One region of the Brevibacillus sp. AF8 genome, then DNA from elsewhere that is predicted to be linked to it. Evidence: riboswitches for the same ligand, from Rfam matches in the RefSeq annotation. Region 1 holds a riboswitch; each other region holds the start of a gene.
What was found. Region 1 has a riboswitch for S-adenosylmethionine ahead of KB186_RS19160 (methionine ABC transporter ATP-binding protein). Riboswitches for the same ligand answer to the same signal wherever they lie in the genome.

Region 1 (4,544 bases):
GGGGGATAAGAGTCATCGCAGGCTATGCATTGTTCTCCTTTATGGTCACGATATGGATGATATTTGAGTTATATTTCCCCTTGAAATTTGCCAGGTGGGAATATTTGTTTCCCGTCATGGACACCAGCCTGGAGAACCTTTTCAATGGAATGATTGCCATGTCTTTGACCAGTGCCGGCTTTGAGATCCTCTACGTTGCCTATCCATATGTACAAAATAAAGAGAGGGTACCAAAAAGTGTACAGTTGGGGGTGCTGGTGACGTATCTGATCTATTTGCTAGTCATGATTGTGGCGCTGGTCTTTTTTAGTCAGGGTCAGCTCATGAGAACGATCTGGGCGACACTCAATATGCAAAAGATGGTGTACCTCCCTATTCTGGAAAGGTTTGAGCTGGTTGTCATTTCGTTATGGCTTCTCGTGATCTTGCCGAATATCATGCTGTATTTGTGGGCTTCTGCCCGAGGTCTCAAGCGCTTGTTCGGATTCAATCTACGTCATTCATTGTATTGGATTATACCCGTGATTTATGTAGCCTCCTTGTCGCTGCTTTCCAGGCAGGAGATGAGTCGGATCACGAATATTTACTCGCATATAACCCTGTACATTATATACGTGTACCCCTATTTTTTGTATCTGATGGTCTGGCTGAAGCAACGAAAGCAAAGGGCGAAACCAACCAGCAAAGGAGAGAGTGCCTGATGCTGCCCAAGCGTCTTTTTGCCTTGTGGTGTTCATGTGTCCTTGTTCTGGCAGGCTGTTCAGATCGGCAAATTTTTGATGAGACAGGACTTGCCACGTCTGTCGGCTATGATCTGTTAAAGGATGGAAACATTCGGGGGACAGCAATCATGCCCTCCATTAATCCGGAGGCGAAAGAAAAGATACAAGTTTTTTCAGCCACCGGTGAAACCAGCAAGGGAATTCGGGATCGGATCAATTTACAATCAGATAAAAGAGTATTGGGTGGGCAAATTCGTGTCGCACTCTACAGTGAAAAATTGGCGAAACGTGGACTTGGCAGTATCATTGACACGTTGTATCGGGATTCCTCTATTTCCAGCAGGGTTTATCTTTGCCTATTCGAAGGCGAAACATATGATATGTTAACGTATCCCTATTCTGAAGCAGGGAATATCGGAATCTATCTATACCGTATGATTGAGCAAAATATTGAAGGGGAAAAAATTCCGTCTTCCACCATGCATGAGTTTTTTCGAGCTTATTATGACAAAGGAATCGACCCGATCATGCCGTTTATTGCAAAAAAGGGAAATGAGCTGCAAATCAAGGGTATCGCATTATTTCAAGGGGACCGTTATGTAGGGTGGATCACACCAAAGGAAGCCTTTTTAATCAAGCTCATGCATGGGAAATTCAGGATTGGGAGCTACGATACTTCTGTCCCTGCTCATATTTTTGGCGAGGTGCACAAGAATCACGGAAGTAAAAATGATCGTGTGCAGCTTGTCTTTGATACGATTTCCAGCCATTCAAAAATCGAGCTGACCCAAGTATCTCCCCCGATCTTTGATATTTACATCCGATTAAATGCGCGGATTTTGGAATTAACCCTCCCGCTGAAGCTAGAGAATGCAAGGTTGATGAAAATCATGGAACATGCACTGGAAGAAGAGCTCGGAAAAGAACTGCAGAAAGTAGTCCACAAATTGCAGGACCTCAATGTCGATCCAGCTGGGTTCGGGATCGTGTATCGTTCAAATAGAAGAGGGAAGGCAAATATGACGCAGGCCGAATGGAGAAAGATGTTCAAAGATGCGACATTTCACTTTCACGTAAAGTCGACCATAATACGCAACGGCGTCATGGATTAAAAAACTTTTTCCTGCTATTACTATTGACGTGATATTTTCAAAAAGGATATAATCCGTTTTGTATCATCAAGAAATAGAAAAAACGAACATAATATACGTAGATATCTTTCTTATCAAGAGAGGCGGAGGGACAGGCCCTATGAAGCCCGGCAGCCGGTTCATTTTCGAATGAACGTCGCGGTGCCAATTCCTACAGGATTGTTTGGATCTTGTGTAGATGAGAAGGGTGGATGCGAACGTATACATTGCGTTGCAGCCCCTTTTTCGTTTATGAAAAAGGGGTTTTCATATTTTTATCAAGATTATGGTCGGGAGGTGGATGCGTTGATCCAACTGCGTCATTTGCATAAAAGCTATCAAGTTCAAGGTAAAACCATCCCAGCGTTAACGGGGATCGACCTTTCCATAGAGCAAGGCGAAATTTACGGGATCATTGGACATTCGGGTGCCGGGAAAAGTACATTGATCCGATGCATCAATTTGCTAGAGCGCCCAACTTCAGGGGAAGTTATTGTGGACGGCGTCGATTTGACAAAGCTGGATGAAGGGAAGCTGCAAGAAAAGCGCCGCTCAATCGGCATGATTTTTCAGCACTTCAACTTGCTGTCTTCTTCGACAGTCGGCGAAAATGTCGCTTTTCCGCTCAAGCTGGCAAAGCGTCCAAAGGCAGAGATTGATAAGAAAGTAAACGAACTGCTGAAGCTGGTGGGCTTGGAGGCACATAAGGACAAATATCCGTCCCAGCTGTCTGGCGGACAGAAGCAACGTGTCGGGATCGCCCGTGCGCTCGCGAATGATCCAAAAGTGCTGCTCTGCGACGAAGCTACATCGGCTCTCGATCCGCAGACGACGAACTCCATTCTGGGACTGCTCTTGGACATTAACCGCAAGCTGGGCTTGACCATAGTGTTGATTACTCACGAGATGCACGTCATTCGCTCTATTTGTGATCGTGTCGGCGTGATTGATGGAGGAAAGATCGTCGAGTCGGGTAACGTACTGGATGTATTCCTTCGTCCGAAGCATCCAACGACACAAGAATTCGTGGAACAAGTAGCAGATTCTACAGAGCTGCGCGAAGCAGTCGAGCACGAAAAAGCCTCGGGGAACCGCACGATTGCTCGTGTCACCTTCCTCGGAGAAAAAACGTACCAGCCGATCCTGTTCCAAACGATGCAAGAGACCGGTACAGTGTTCAGTATTTTGCAGGGAACAATCTCCCGCATGAAAGATACGCCGTATGGTCAGTTGGTGATCGAGCTGGAAGGCGATGTCGCACAGAATCAAAAGACCATCGAGACGCTGCGCCAACGTGGCTTGGAAGTAGAGGTGATATAAATGGACTGGACATTCGAAAATGTGGATTGGGCTGAAATCGGCGAAGGTACGATGGACACGCTCACGATGCTTGGCTTTTCCACCCTGTTTACCGTCCTGATTGGTTTGCCGTTGGGCATCATTCTGTTTTTGACTTCTCGCGGACAGCTTTTGCAAAACCGCACTTTTTATACGATCGCATCATTCGTTGTCAACGTATTGCGCTCGGTACCATTTATCATTTTGATGATCTTGCTGATTCCTGTGACGAAAATGCTCGTAGGAACCTCACTCGGTGTACTGGGTGCCATTCCGCCGCTCGTGTTTGGGGCCGCTCCATTTTTCGCACGTTTGGTGGAAACCTCTCTGCGTGAGATTGATAAAGGCGTGATCGAGGCCGCACAATCTATGGGTGCTTCCAATTGGCAGATCGTCTGGAATGTCCTTTTGCCAGAGTCTAGGTCAGGTCTGATCGCAGGTATTACGATCACGACGGTAACACTGGTCTCCTACACGGCAATGTCTGGGGTAATTGGCGGCGGTGGTTTGGGTGACTTGGCGATCCGATACGGTTATCAGCGTTTCCAAACCGATGTCATGATTGTGACTGTTGTTATTTTGCTGGTGATGGTACAGATCTTACAATCGCTGGGGGACCGTCTGGTTCTGAAATTCAGCCGCAAATAGGATCTTTCCATATAGATTTTCAAAAAATAAGATGAAATACATGCAAGGGGGAAATCATTCATGAAAAAGCTAGTCGTATCTGTACTTTCTACTGTATTGGCATTTTCTTTGGCAGCTTGCGGAGGCAAAACGGAAACAGCACCTGCTCCAGCTGAAGGCGGCGCACAAGGCGGACAAAAGGAAGTAACATTGAAGGTAGGCGCTTCTCCCGTTCCACATGCAGCAATCTTGAAATTTATTCAACCAAAACTGAAAGAACAAGGCGTGAACTTGGAAGTCCAAGAGTTCACTGATTACGTACAGCCTAACGTTCAAGTGAACGAAAAACAACTCGACGCAAACTTCTTCCAGCACAAGCCTTACCTGGAAGATTTCAATAAAGGACAAAACATGAACCTGGTGCCAGTAGTGGCTGTACACATTGAGCCATTCGGCGCTTACAGCAAAAAAATAAAATCGGTAGATGAATTAGCTGATGGCGCAACAATCGCGCTGCCAAACGACCCAACAAACAGCGGTCGCGCACTCGCACTCTTGGAGAAAAACGGCGTGATCAAACTGAAAGAAGGCGCTGGCATCAGCGGTACAGTGAAAGACGTTGTTGAGAACAAGAAAAACCTGAAATTCAAAGAAGTAGAAGCAGCAATGCTGCCGCGCGTTCTGGAAGAAGTAGATCTGGCGTTGATCAATACGAACTACGCGCTGG
Region 2 (4,544 bases), on a different contig from region 1:
TCAATCCCTGCTTGCTGCAATTCGAATGCAGTAAGACGAGCGCCTTGCAGGACAGGACGAGTTTCGTCCGCGTACACCTTTAAGTTCCAGCCGCGTTCCTTTGCCAAATAAAAGGGAGCGGTAGCCGTACCGTACGCTGCCGTAGCCAATGCTCCTGGATTACAGTGCGTGAGAATTCCCATACCGTCATGCAACAGAGTCAGCAAATGCTCTCCGATGGTCCGGCATACTTCAGCGTCTTCCTTTTGAATCGCCAGTGCTTCATCGAGCACGGACGCCTTCAACTCGGCAATCGACGCACCGCTTTCTTTTTCAACACGAGCCTTGATGCGATCCAACGCCCAGAACAGATTCACGGCTGTCGGACGGGAAGAGCCCAAGTAGTCTGCCTGCTGGTTCAGTTCCTGCCAAAACTCGTCGTAGTTACTCGCTTCACTGCCACGAATGCCCAGGTAGAGCCCGTAAGCCGCCGCCATGCCAATCGCTGGTGCGCCACGGACTTCCAAGCGTCGGATGGAACCCCATACTTGCTCGGAGGTGGTCAAGTTCAAATAGATCGTTTCTACTGGCAGACGCGTCTGGTCAAGCAAGACCAATGCGTCATTCTCCCACTTAACAGGTGCCAATTGGGTGCTGGTTGTCATACTGTTGTAGCCTCCTGATAGTAACGTTCGGTCACAGTGCGTACGATGTCCGTGATATCTGTCGATTCGTCGATGCCGCCGCGACCGAGAATCAACGCTTCTCCTATCGAGAGCGCCAGACGTTCTGCTTCTGCGCGAGTCTGGTCGTCTTCAATGGCATTCAGGTCTGCTACGCCTGCCAAACCGATGACACGGCGCAAGATTTTGCAGCCGGCATAGCCTGCTGTATCCTGAATCAAGCGCTTCACGTAGCTTTGCCACAGCCCTTCGACATGGGCGCTGCGCTCTTTGGCGTGCTTGTGCCAGAGTTGAACGAATTGCGAAACGAATTCATTCCAGACATCCTCGACCGTTTCCAGTAAGTATTCGCGGTACGCTTCCCGTTCTCCTTGATCTTTTTGCAAACCGTGCTGGCCTGCGTAGTTGAGCAGCAGATTGGCAATGACCGCCCCGATGTCAAAACCGATTGGGCCGTAGTAAGCAAACTCTGGATCGATTGCTTTCAAGCTGTTCTCCGTGATGAAAATACTTCCGGTATGCAAGTCGCCATGCAGCAGCGCTTCCGAGCGCGTAAGGAAATCGTATTTCAGCTTGGCGATTTCCAGCTTCAGCGGCCGGTTGTTCCAGATCGCCTCGACTTCGCGGCGAATCAACGGATTGAAATCGTTGGTAGGCGCATTTTCATATGGATCGGTAAAGACGAGATCTTCTGTAATTTTGCATAGTTCTGGATTTATGAATGTTCCGACTAGCGCTTTTTTATCGTACGGATGCGCGCCCAGATCGGATGTGAAGAACAAGGTTTGCGCGAGAAAACGGCCAATTTGCTTCGCGAATAGCGGGTACCGCTTTCCTTCGATCAAACCTTTGCGCATGATGATGTGGTCCCCGACGTTTTCCATGACAGTCAACGCAAGCTCCCCGTCGAAATGATACACCTGCGGCACCAGGTCTGGAACGTATTTGTGCTGAATGCGGAGTGCCTCGCTCTCGATGCGAGCCCGATCAATCGTAAGCGGCCAAGATTCTCCCACGACGCGGGCAAAAGGCAGTGCTTGCTTGACAATGACGCTCTTACCGGTTGCCGGCTCCAGAATGTCAAAAACCAGATTGAGGTTACCATCCCCAATTTCACGGCTGGTCAGCTCTGCTCCTTCGCTAAAAAGATCCGGTATTCCTTTTACGTACTCCACTGCTTCCTGTTCAGTCAATGCGCGATATGCCATGATTCCAAAACTCCCCTCTACGTATTTTTCCTCTATCTCTACTTGTTTTGTTTGTGTCCCGAGAGTATTAATTTTAAAATTCTTATCGACGAAAAAAGACCTCTTTTCCCGAAGAAAAGAGGTCGCCGTCGTCACGTGTAAGAACCGTGTTGATGTCCCCCTTATCTTCCAGACCACTTTTGTTTCTGCAGGAATTAGCACCGTGCATGTCGCCTGTCAATCAGTCGCTTCCTCGCGTCTGAATGGCGTCATGTCGGTTGCCGGGTATCATCGGGCCAGTCCCTCCACCTTCTCTGGATAAGGTATCCAAAACGTATTCGGTTTTTGATTTAGTTTGAATCATACAACCAACGCTTCCACGATGTCAACACCCTTTTGTGCAAAAATTCGCACCTTGCTATCAATAGCTGGATTGTGTTCCCGATGCCGCAGGGTGATCCCAATTCCACCAGTCTACTTTGCCTAAAAACGCTGCTGTTATCGACTTTTCGGCCTTGAGCTTCAACAGTTCTTTCGTAGGTCCAGTGAGGACGGCGCCGTAGATTCGCACTCCGTTTTGCTGCATGTAGTTGTATCGTTCGGCTATCTGAAGGTCGCTACGAAATAGCAAAGATCTGCCGACATCGCGAGCCAGATCTTCTTGCTCAGATAAGTACTTCATCTCTTCTAAGTAGGCGGCCATTCTTCTGTTCCCTTCCCCGTTTACCCGAATGGGCGCATCTCCGTAATCCAGTTCATGCTGCGCAAATCCCCACACGTACCCGGGACCGAGAAATCGATTTGCCCCATCGTCTTCTGCTTGCTTTCGCTCCACCCCTGTGTCTACCGCAAACCAAACCGTATCTTGTCCCGAAGAGGTGACATGGCGGGAAACCAATTCATAGTACTCCTCGTATGTTAGGAAGTGATCGAAGGAAATCGCGAGCTGAGAAACGGTCCCCTCAGGTAGCTTCTCCATCGTTGTCCAGGCAGGTGCAGTGCGAGATTCCGTATCCCCCATTTCCCCGTCTGTCGGATAACGGAAATACAGCTTCTGTTCCCTAACCCCGTTCGTCCATTGCGGCTTCGTATTTACGTTCCATAGCACATTCGTACTCTCAAAACGACCAGCGACCTTTTCTTCCCCCCCAACCCGCTCACGTAGTTCCATGCTGATGTTTCCGTACAGCAATCCGACCTGCGAGCCACTACTACCCACTCTCACACCTGGCTGAGTAAAATTGACTATCGACTTCGCAACGCGGAACAGATCTTCATGCATCAGCGACCCGACCCAGCCATTCAAAATCAGCAACACAACTCCGGCCAAAAAGGGAAGCCCTATGGTGAACCCAGCGTTGGACAACCGATTTTTCCATTTCCCCCGGCGCACAATGGCACGCTGTTTTTCAGCCGACAGTGCTTCAGGCTGGTTTATTTTCACCTTGTCCTCCCCCGTTTCTTCCCCCAACAAAAGCCTTTCCAACCGCTGTGCGTACTCCACGTCAGCCGCTATTTCTTCCTCGAATAGTTTTGAATCTTCTTCCGCCATTTCCCCACGCAAATAAGCAAGCAGCCTTTGCTCGCGATGATTCTCATCCTTGTTCATCACTGGCTTTCCTCCCTCCACAACTGCCGCATCTTTTGTCGTCCCCGAAACAAGGAACGCTTGACGTCTGCCAGCTCAATCCCGAGTACCTCTGCCATCTCCGCATAGGAAAACTGCAATGCAGACAACAAAATGACCTGTCTCTGCTTTTCCGGAAGCTTCTCCAAATAGTCGTGGGCCACTTCCCACAGCTCCTGATTCACGACATGCTCAGCCGGATCAACAGCCGAATGATCAGGTCTTTCTGGCAGGGCTTCTACAAACGCAAATCGTTGTTTCGTCCTCTTACGATAACCATCCACGAAAGCGTGATAGGCCACCTTGAACAGCCAGGGCCGTACTTTTTCCCCACGGTAGTCGTCCAAGGAAGAGAAGGCGCGACAAAAGGTTTCCTGTGTCAAATCCTCTGCCAGCTTCTCATCTCGTGTCAGCCGGAAAAGATAGCGGTAAATATCGTTTACATGCAGCTGGTACACATCCTCCAGACCTACTTTCCCAAACCGTTCACACCCCTTCATCCCTTACCACGAAGGAATTGCCAAAAAGTTTCACCTTAGTCTCATTTTTCTCATAACTTGCTGCACATTCTCTGCAAAAACAAAGATTGACTCCTGACAATGAACGTCATATCATGGGGGAAACGAATAACTCTTATCGCGAGCTGGCTGAGGGACTGGCCCTATGATGCCCGGCAACCGGCGCTATACCATGATTCGTACGCTCATAATTGCGTACCTTGGATAGCGAAACGGTGCTAATTCCAACGGATAAGAGTCGAGATCGAGCACTTTGGGCTCGTTTCGGCTACTGACCCGAGAGATGAGAGGAGACGAGACGCTTTCATAGTCGACAACCGCCTCCCCGCTCAATGGGGAGGCTTTTTTAATAATTCAAGGAGGATTAGGCGTACCATGAGTGAACAACGTATCCTCGTCACCTATCTCACACAAGCAAAAGACTTGAACAAGAAAGCGGAAGCCATTGCTGTCGGCATGACAGTCGGTTCCTGGACGGACCTGCCGCTTGCCAAGCAAGCTGAGCTAGCGCCTTATCTCGGTGAAGCCGTGAGCGCGACACCGATTGCGA
Region 3 (4,544 bases), on a different contig from region 1:
AAGTGCTCAGGCAGATTCACCCAGAGGAACATCCCGCCTCTTGGTTTTTCCCACTGTACGCCCTCCCAGTTTTGCGCAATCAAAAGCTCATGCATCCATTCCATGCGCGCCTTGTAGGACTCGCGGATTTTCTCAATGTGGCGCTCCAGATCAAAGCGGGACAACAGCTCATACAGCGCGTACTGGTCGATTGTGCTCGACTGCAAATCCACTGCTTGCTTCGCCTTCACCATCATTTGAATCACGCGGGTATCTCCAATGGCCCATCCGGTACGCAAGCCTGGCGCGACAATTTTGGAGAAGGTACTAGTGTACACCACACAGGAATCGGTCGGATGCTCATCCAGTGAGAAAATCGAACGGTACGGAGCTTCCCCATCGAATTGGATCTCTCCATATGGATCGTCTTCCAGGATGAGAATGTTTTGCGCCTTGCATTGACGAAGCAAGCCTAGACGACGTTCAAGGCTCCATACCTTTCCTGTTGGGTTGGCAAAGGTAGGAATGACATACACCATTTTCGGGCGATACTGGGCAATTTTTTTCGCCAGATCGTCCAAATCCATCCCATTGGCATCACCGTCTACGGGAATCGCTTTGATTCCCCGGAATTGGAACAGCTGAACGGCTGCCAAATAGGTAGGGTTTTCGACGAGAACGACATCGCCTTCGTCTAAATATACACGGCACAACAAGTCAACTGCTTGCTGAGAGCCAGTAGTGATGATCATATTATCTGCACCGACGTTCATATGCTTTTGCTTCATACGGGATGCAATCCACTCACGAAGCGGCAAGTATCCATCGGTCAATCCGTACTGAAGAGCTTTTGCCCCTTGTTCGAATGCGCGATTAAACGCTTCGCGCATCTCTGCGATTGGAAAAGAATCCTCTGCTGGCAGTCCACCTGCGAGCGAGAGCACTTGATTGCCTTGAGTCAGCTTCAAGATTTCCCGGACAGCCGAGGAGGATAGTGCTTCAACAGATTTTGAAAACGAGTACTCCATCTTCCGTTCCCCCTTGATTTTGCTTATCCTTGTTTTATCACTGTCAACAGCGTAAGTCCAATCCTTGCTAGCTATGAGCAGATAGGTTTTGACTATGTCGAGCGGTTGTTCAACCATTAGTCTTGACACACTCCATGCAAAAAACCCCTCCTCGTATCAAACGAAAAGGGGTCCATATGTATCGCTATATCTAGGCGATGCGGAACACACGTGGTTTTTCTGTATGTGGGAGGAAAGAGAGGTCGACATGATTGGACGCTTCTTCCATACCGATATCGCTTGCCAACAGCAATGCCTCTTCCTGGAAGGTCGGCGTACAGCTACCTTCATTCAGCTCACAGAGTCGCTTCAATCGCTTCAGTCTCTCTGCTGATTTTTCTATTCTCATGCATTCGTTCGTCAGCTCACATACGTTGACGTGACGAGCATCAGCGATCATGCTAATATCATTCACATGGACAATCAGTCTTTTGCCTTCTTCTGTAACAAATCCGATCGAGCAAAAATGCGCACCTGACATTTCCAAACGAGTGAGAACAGCATTGGCGTAAACTTCTCCCGTCCGCAAGCGAATCTGGCCTGCTTCAATGGCTCCGCCGATTTTTCTCTCGTTGGCGATCACCGTATACATATCCGTGTAACCGTTAATCTGATAGCGCATGGTACCCTCCCGCTCTCGCTGAGACTAATTATCATTAACAACAATGACATCGTATAATGAAAATCATTATCTGTCAATAATGAGAATGATTTTTATTCTAAAAGGAAAAAGCCACACTCCATTTATACGGTAGTGTGGCCAAATTGCCTCGCTTTTATTTTGTTTTCGTAAATAACCCCAGCCGCTCAATCCGCTGGACCGCTTCCGCAAGACGCTCTTCGTTGGATAACAAAGCCGCTCGCACATAGCCCTCACCTGTGGGGCCAAAGCCATTTCCCGGCGCTACGACGACATGCGCTTTTTCCAAAAGCAGGTCAGAGAACTCCACGGATGTGAAGCCGCTTGGAACAGGAAGCCAAGCAAAAAACGAACCTTGAGATGGTGGCGCCTGCCAGCCAATCCGATGCAGATTGGAATACAAGGCATTACGGCGGCTTTCGTAGACAGCGACGAGATCGCGGACGCACTGCTGCGAATCCGTCATCGCTTTGGCTGCTGCCATCTGTACCGCTCCGAACAGGCTGACGAAGTAATGGTCCTGAATGAGGTTAATCAGACGAACCAGCTCGCGATTTCCTACCATGGCACCCACACGCCAACCTGCCATATTGTACGTTTTGGACAAGGTATAAAATTCTACGCCTACTTCTTTTGCACCCGGAACCTGCATGAAGCTGACCGGCTTTTTCCCGTCATAGCTAATCGCCCCGTAAGCGAAGTCGTGGCAGACGACGATTTCATGTTTTCGGGCAAAACGAATAGTTTCTTCATAAAACTCAAGTGGTGCGTTGACTGCTGTCGGATTGTTCGGATAGTTGAGAAACATCAGTTTCGCTCGATCCAAATCAGCTTGGGAGAGCTGGCTGTAGTCGGGCAAGAAATCATTTTCCGCCTTCAACGGCATCATGGCCATCCGTCCGCCTACGACCGCAACCCCCGACCAATAATCCGGATAGCCTGGGTCTGGAACTAGTGCAACATCGCCTGCGTTCATGAGGACTTGGCAAATCTCTACGAGTCCGGTTTTGCTACCGAACAAAATCGCTACTTCTTCCTCTGGATCGAGGTCCACATCAAATTCTTGCTTATACCAATGAGCCACTGCCTGCTTCAGTTCCACGCGTCCCTGAAAAGGCGGATATTTGTGATGGAGTGGTTGTGCCGCTTGCATCTGTAATTCTTCAATAATGTGCGGCGGTGTCGGCAAATCGGGATTGCCCTGCCCCAGGTTAATGACGTCATGGCCTTGCGCAATGACCTTGTTTACTTTTGCCACCAGGGTCGCAAAAAACTGGGTAGGGAGTCGATCAATCATATCGGAGGGTTGAATGCGCATCTTTGTTCCATTCCTTTCTTGGGCCCAATACAGTAAAACCCCCTTTTTCCATACAGAAAAAGGGGGAGATCAGCTTGGTCACGTCCTTATCTGTCAGGAAAAAATCCTGCTGGAATTGGCACAGCATCTGTCCATCACATGGAACAGATCCGCTGCCGGGCTTCATAGGGCCAGTCCCTCCACCTCTCTGAATAAGTCAAACACACGGAATATACTGTTTTTTCGTCTATATCATACTACTTGAGCACGTAAACCGTGTCAAGATGCTTGGTTCTGTACCGGCATTTGATGCCTTCTTTTCTGAAAAGAGCTGTGGAAGGCAAAGAAGGCGACAGACAACAAACACAAGCCTGCCATCACGAACAATAGTCCCTGCGCGTGAATGGATTGGAAAATGAATGCGCCAAGCAGTGGACCGAGCATCCGCCCAGCCGATCCAGTCCCTGCAATCAGCCCTTGGATAAAGCCTTCTCGTCCCTCAGGCGTAAATTGTGCAGCTACTGCCGGCACCGCTGGCCACACGAGCATTTCGCCCAGCGTCATGATGAACATGCCTGCCACAAAGCCTGCATAAACCGTTGACTGAGACAAAATCAACATCGACAAGGCAAAAATATAAGCGCCCAAGAGCATTTGTGCTTTTAGCGTACGAGCAAAGCGTCGAATGACCCACGCAATCAATGGCTGACCAAACAGGATCAAACCGCCGTTCAGCGTCCACAACAGACTGTATTGACGGAGGGAAATGCCCAGGGTTTGCATATAGGTCGACAGCACCGTCGTCCATTGGACATAGACAATCCAGCTAATTAACAGCCCCCCGCATAATAGCAGCAATGCGCCCCATACCACTTTTGTCTCTTGTTGTGGTTGTCGCAGCACATCACCAGCTACTTGCTCAGGCATGCTTTGTCCAGTCGTCGCGTTTTCGCGTTGTTGTTCCACCATTTTTAGCTGACGCGGCAAAATGAGCATGAACATCGCGAGGACGATCACTTGAGAGATGGCATTACCGAAAAACGTCCAGGCAAACGATACACTTGCCAAGAAGCCGCCCAATGCAGACCCGGCAGCTACCCCCACATTGAGGGAGACATAAATCAGATTGATTCCTTTACGTCCTCCGTCCGGCCATAAAACGACGGCCAATGCATTCATCACAGGAGAAAGTGTCCCGTAAAACAGTCCATTCAACAGAAGCAAGACAACATAAATCGTAAAATCTTGCGTTACACCTAATCCGATCGAAATCAGGATAACACCGATGGAACCTACAATAATAGTGCGCATTTTGCCCCAGCGGTCAAACATCATCCCGCCAACAATACTTCCGATCAAAAATGCGCCTTGATTTAAAAGCAACAAGAAGCCGGCTACAGTCAGCGGCTTTCCGAGATGATTGTGAATATAGATCGTGACTAGCGGCCAAATACACGCCATTCCGGTAGAAAAAATGACGGCAGCAATCGCCAATAAACGAATGCTGCTCGGATAGGATTCCCATTTTTGCCTCATGGCTTACTTCTCTCCCCGATGGAAA
Region 4 (4,544 bases), on a different contig from region 1:
CCAGTTAAATCCCCTAGTTTGCTTAATGTATAACCGCGCGCTCGCCGATGTTGTTCGATTTCTGACCGCAGCGACTGGTGCAATGTCCCTAGCAGTCCCCCCATATTGGATCACCCTTTTAGTTTTACTTTATTTTACAATCAAATGGTTTTTTTTGGAAGATGTATTAGACATTTCTTTGTCGTTTTACTAGTTTTTGTAAGGAGATGTTCACATGCAAGTAACCATAACAGAGCTTGTTATGGTTACACTAAGCTTTCGCTATTCCTTTTTCCCAATCAACATTTCCACTTCCTCGATTTCCTTCGGGATCTGTGACGAGAGTATCTCGCAGCCCTCTGCTGTTACCAACACATTATCTTCAATCCGAATCCCAATGGCTTCTTCCTCTATGTACAGACCTGGTTCAATCGTGATCACCATACCAGGCTGCAAGCCAACATTGTAATCTGAGAAATCGTGCGTATCCAGTCCAAGGTGATGTGACACGGAATGATAGTAGTATTTGGAGAGCTCACTGCTGTCTTGGATGAGACCGAGACGTAGCAGACCATCTGTCAGGACCTGTTTCGTAACATCATTGAGTTCTGAAAGTGTGACACCAGGCTTCACTGCTTCGATGGTCTTGATTTCTGCTTCGAGCACGAGTTGATAGATCGCTTTCTGTCGTTCAGTAAAGCGACCATTTACGGGAAACGTTCGCGAAATATCAGCCGCATAGTAATTCGATGCTGCACCGAGGTCGAGGAGGACCAAGTCACCATCTACCGCACGCTGATTATTCGCTTCATAGTGCAAGATAGTAGCATTGACGCCACTAGCAATAATGGGTAAATAAGGAAGCTCGCGAACACCGTGCGACTTCAACGTGAAATCATAGTGCGCCTCTAGTTCATATTCCATGATTCCAGGACGTGCATACGACCACATGCGCCGGATTGCTTCATCCGTGATCGTAATCGCACGTCTGATCTCTTCGATTTCGGCCGAACTCTTCAACATACGCAGTTCTTTCAGCCATGGGCCCGCATCGTGAATTTGAAGGGTCCGGTATTTCTTCTGCGCGTCTTCGGCAAAATTGTCTGCAGGGGTCAGCTCGTCGCTCCACTGATAGCGATACAAGTCAAGATAGAGTGAGGACTTGCCTTCGCAGCGCCTCACAAAGACTCCAAATGACTCCAGCCACTCATCGAGATAGTCGAAGTGTTCAATACCAGATTGCTCCTTCGCCTCTTGATCGGATAAGACCGCCCCTGTCCATTTCGCTTCCAGCTCATTTGGGCGCTGAAGAAATAGCGTTTCGTTTACGATGCCAGCGCGTTTTGTGATCATGAGAATGAGGTTGCTGCGCGAAATGCCCGTTAGATAATAGAAGTTGCGGTTTGGTGAAAACAGATATTTATCGTCATTGCTGCGTGTCTTGACAACCCCTGAAAAGAGGACAAGTGCGCTGTGGTCTGGCATTTTTTCCGCGAGTTTTTGACGGCGCTTGATGAATTCTATTGAATGTATGGTGTTTGTCATATGTTTGATACCCCTTCGTTCGTGAGTTTCTTCACGGATTGATATCGATTGTGAAAAGCGTTCTTGATCGCTTCAAGTTCAGTATAGTCTGATAATTTTCTGCCGATTTCAGTTTGAAAGTATCCTCCTTTCTTCTTTATTTTAGGATACTTTCATCAATTGGGAAACGAGTTTCAACAAAGAGCAGTTGCTTTATGCAAACTGCTCCTTGTCACCGTAGATTACGAAGGTTGCCGGGTTTCATCGGGCCAGTCCCTCCACCACTCTCGATAAGAATGTTCTATGAAATGTAATTTCATAGAACATTCTTTTATTTTTCTTTATTATTTATGGAAATGCAAGAATGTCGGCCCAAATCTTAATTGTCGTGGCTAGGATCAACAAGGCTAGAATGGTTTGGAGAATCCGGGTGTCCAAACGTTTGCTGACCTTTGTACCGAGCGGCGCTGCCAAGATGCTGGCGAATACCATGATCACGGATGGCCAAAACAATATATCCCCTGCCATCCATTTTCCTATGGTCGATCCAATGGAAGAAAGGAAGGTGATGGCAAGAGAGGAAGCAATCGCAACTCTTATCGGTATCCTAAGGATGATCAACATGATGGGAACCAAAATAAAAGCGCCAGCTGCCCCTACAATTCCAGAGGCACCTCCGACAATCAAAGCGGATAATACAGCTGTTGGCTTATGAAAGATCATCTCGGTCGTCTGTTCACGTTCGTCCATTCGCTTTTTTGGCAGGAACATCAAGATTACAGCAATGGTGGCCAGAATGGCGTAGACGATATTGATGGCATCTGCTGAAAGATATTTTCCTCCATATCCTCCAAGCAAGCTCCCTACAATAATGGCACTTCCCATGTACACAACGAGCTGGTAATGGATAAGCTGATCTTTGCGTAGAGTCCAAACAGCAGCCAGGGTGGCAAAAAATACTTGGACGGCACTTATTCCGGATACTTGGTGAGCTGTGTAAGCAACGAATCCAAGGGCGGGCGGAATGTACAGAAGCATCGGATACTTGATGATGGAGCCCCCGATCCCGACGAGACCAGAGATAAATGATCCCGCGAAACCGATAACAAACAGTGTGATTACGAGGTCGATAGTCATAGGCTCACCCTTGCAACTCCTCGCTTCGTTTTATCCTAGTTCTACGACTGCCAAGCCGTCTCGTTGCCATTTCAATATTCCGCCGCTCAAATTCATCACTTCTTTGAATCCGTTTGCTTTCAGAATGCTGGCGCCAATAGCGGATCGGGCACCGGAACGGCACTGTACAAGAAGTGGCTTCTCGCGAGGAATCTCAACCAGCCGCACGGCGAGTGTACCGAGCATGATGTGCTGTGCATCCGGAATGTGTCCTTCCTTCCACTCAGCCAAATTACGAACATCTACTACGTGAACCTCTCCTTTTTCCACGCGATCTGCAATCTCCAGCGGTGTTACCTCCTCGATTGTCTCGAGCGAAGACGCTTCCCTTTCTATTAACTTGCCGCAGTCGATATATCCTGTGACATGATCAATCCCTACGGAATGCAGGGCTTGCAAAATCTCGTCCAGCTCATCTGGGTTGGCCAGAATGTGAACCGGGCGATTGTAATCGACAATCCAGCCCGCCCAGTTGGCAAATGACTTGTTAAAAGGAATGTGAAGAGTTCCCGCCAGATGCCCCTTCGCAAATTTCTGAAAAGGACGCGTATCGATCAGCTGTCCGTTTTCCACCGATTCCTTGACCGCTTCAAGCGAGTTGAACTCTTGAACAACGGGGAGTTCCTTGAGCAAAGCAGGGCCTTCCTTATTCACGCGCTTCATCACTGCAAAATACGTTGGCGGCTCTGGTTGTCCATCAAGGAGTGCCTGAACGAATTCCTCTTCACTAGAGTGTGACATCGCCCAGTTAAAGAGTTTTTCGTAGCCGACGGTAGAAGACGGCACGGCCCCCAGTGCTTTCCCGCAAGCACTTCCTGCGCCATGAGCTGGCCATACCTGCATATAATCCGGCAGTTGCTTGAATTTTTGGAGGGACTGGAACATGTCTCGTGCACCTGACTCGGACGTACCCTTCATTCCCGCCGCTTTTTCGAGCAAATCCGGTCTGCCGATATCGCCGACAAAGACGAAATCTCCCGTGAAGATCCCGATGGGGCGATCTGCATTCCCTCCATGGTCAGTCAAAAGGAAGGAGATGCTCTCAGGCGTATGGCCAGGCGTATGCATAACTTCAAATAGCAAGTTTCCGATAAAAAAACGATCTCCATCGTGGACAAGCTGATGGTTCAAACCCTCCAAGTATTGATATTTCCAGTCTTCATCGCCCTCATTGGATAAAAACAGCTTCGCTTGGTGAACTGCCCCCAATTCCCTGGCACCAGATACAAAATCAGCGTGTATGTGGGTTTCCGTGGCGGCTACAATGGTAACTCCCTCTTCTTTGGCGACTTGAAAATAAGGAGCCAGATTACGGGCAGGATCGATCACAATCGCCTCCCCGGTTTTTTGGCAGCCAACCAGATAAGATGCATGGGCCAATTTCTCATCAAAAAAGTAACGCAATAACATGGTTCATTCCTCCCTTTACAACATCTCTTATTCGTTTAATTTTCCCACGAGAACTTCGAGAAGCGCCACGGAAACAGATTCGCTTTTACGCTCGGCTCGCACTTTTGCTTCTTGGAAGACAGCCACGCCATACTCTACCTGCGCAGCCACATTTACATCAATCCTTTAAGCATGCCATTCCAATAAAGGATGGGAAGCAGTTCTCTTTTCATCAGGTACATACTGAATCTCTCTTTGGATTGGTCAAAAGGAAAGGTTTCACACGGTGTCAGGTTGTAATCAAATTCGGCTAGCACGAGTTTGTTGTACCCCGTTACGAGTGGGCAGGATGTATAACCGTCATACTTGGCAGCCAAGGGAGTCCCATTGATCAGCGCGAGCAGGTTTTTCTCGACGACTGGTGCCTGTTTGCGAATCGCAGCTCCGGTTTTGGACGTGGGAAGATTCGTGCAATC

Region 2: it holds a riboswitch for S-adenosylmethionine, as region 1 does, so the genes downstream of both, mtnK (S-methyl-5-thioribose kinase) here and KB186_RS19160 (methionine ABC transporter ATP-binding protein) in region 1, are expected to answer to the same signal.
Region 3: it holds a riboswitch for S-adenosylmethionine, as region 1 does, so the genes downstream of both, KB186_RS14185 (pyridoxal phosphate-dependent aminotransferase) here and KB186_RS19160 (methionine ABC transporter ATP-binding protein) in region 1, are expected to answer to the same signal.
Region 4: it holds a riboswitch for S-adenosylmethionine, as region 1 does, so the genes downstream of both, KB186_RS00540 (aminopeptidase P N-terminal domain-containing protein) here and KB186_RS19160 (methionine ABC transporter ATP-binding protein) in region 1, are expected to answer to the same signal.

The regions. Positions count from the first base shown of each region.
Region 1 is NZ_JAGQDN010000015.1:127,686-132,229, forward strand. It holds gene KB186_RS19150 (GerAB/ArcD/ProY family transporter) at 1-701, shown strand, start outside; gene KB186_RS19155 (Ger(x)C family spore germination protein) at 701-1,834, shown strand; SAM riboswitch class I at 1,942-2,058, shown strand; gene KB186_RS19160 (methionine ABC transporter ATP-binding protein) at 2,159-3,172, shown strand; gene KB186_RS19165 (methionine ABC transporter permease) at 3,173-3,838, shown strand; gene KB186_RS19170 (MetQ/NlpA family ABC transporter substrate-binding protein) at 3,899-4,544, shown strand, end outside.
Region 2 is NZ_JAGQDN010000005.1:2,975-7,518, reverse strand. It holds gene mtnA (S-methyl-5-thioribose-1-phosphate isomerase) at 1-644, opposite strand, end outside; gene mtnK (S-methyl-5-thioribose kinase) at 641-1,870, opposite strand; SAM riboswitch class I at 2,029-2,174, opposite strand; gene KB186_RS09295 (anti-sigma factor) at 2,271-3,458, opposite strand; gene KB186_RS09290 (sigma-70 family RNA polymerase sigma factor) at 3,458-3,976, opposite strand; SAM riboswitch class I at 4,107-4,284, shown strand; gene KB186_RS09285 (2,3-diketo-5-methylthiopentyl-1-phosphate enolase) at 4,370-4,544, shown strand, end outside.
Region 3 is NZ_JAGQDN010000009.1:139,898-144,441, reverse strand. It holds gene KB186_RS14195 (aminotransferase-like domain-containing protein) at 1-1,007, opposite strand, end outside; gene KB186_RS14190 (hypothetical protein) at 1,198-1,668, opposite strand; gene KB186_RS14185 (pyridoxal phosphate-dependent aminotransferase) at 1,823-3,004, opposite strand; SAM riboswitch class I at 3,088-3,202, opposite strand; gene KB186_RS14180 (MFS transporter) at 3,263-4,519, opposite strand; gene moaC (cyclic pyranopterin monophosphate synthase MoaC) at 4,523-4,544, opposite strand, start outside.
Region 4 is NZ_JAGQDN010000001.1:147,486-152,029, reverse strand. It holds gene KB186_RS00545 (helix-turn-helix domain-containing protein) at 1-104, opposite strand, end outside; gene KB186_RS00540 (aminopeptidase P N-terminal domain-containing protein) at 262-1,524, opposite strand; SAM riboswitch class I at 1,674-1,800, opposite strand; gene KB186_RS00535 (sulfite exporter TauE/SafE family protein) at 1,852-2,640, opposite strand; gene KB186_RS00530 (MBL fold metallo-hydrolase) at 2,671-4,089, opposite strand; gene KB186_RS28220 (hypothetical protein) at 4,117-4,239, opposite strand; gene KB186_RS00525 (FAD/NAD(P)-binding oxidoreductase) at 4,242-4,544, opposite strand, start outside.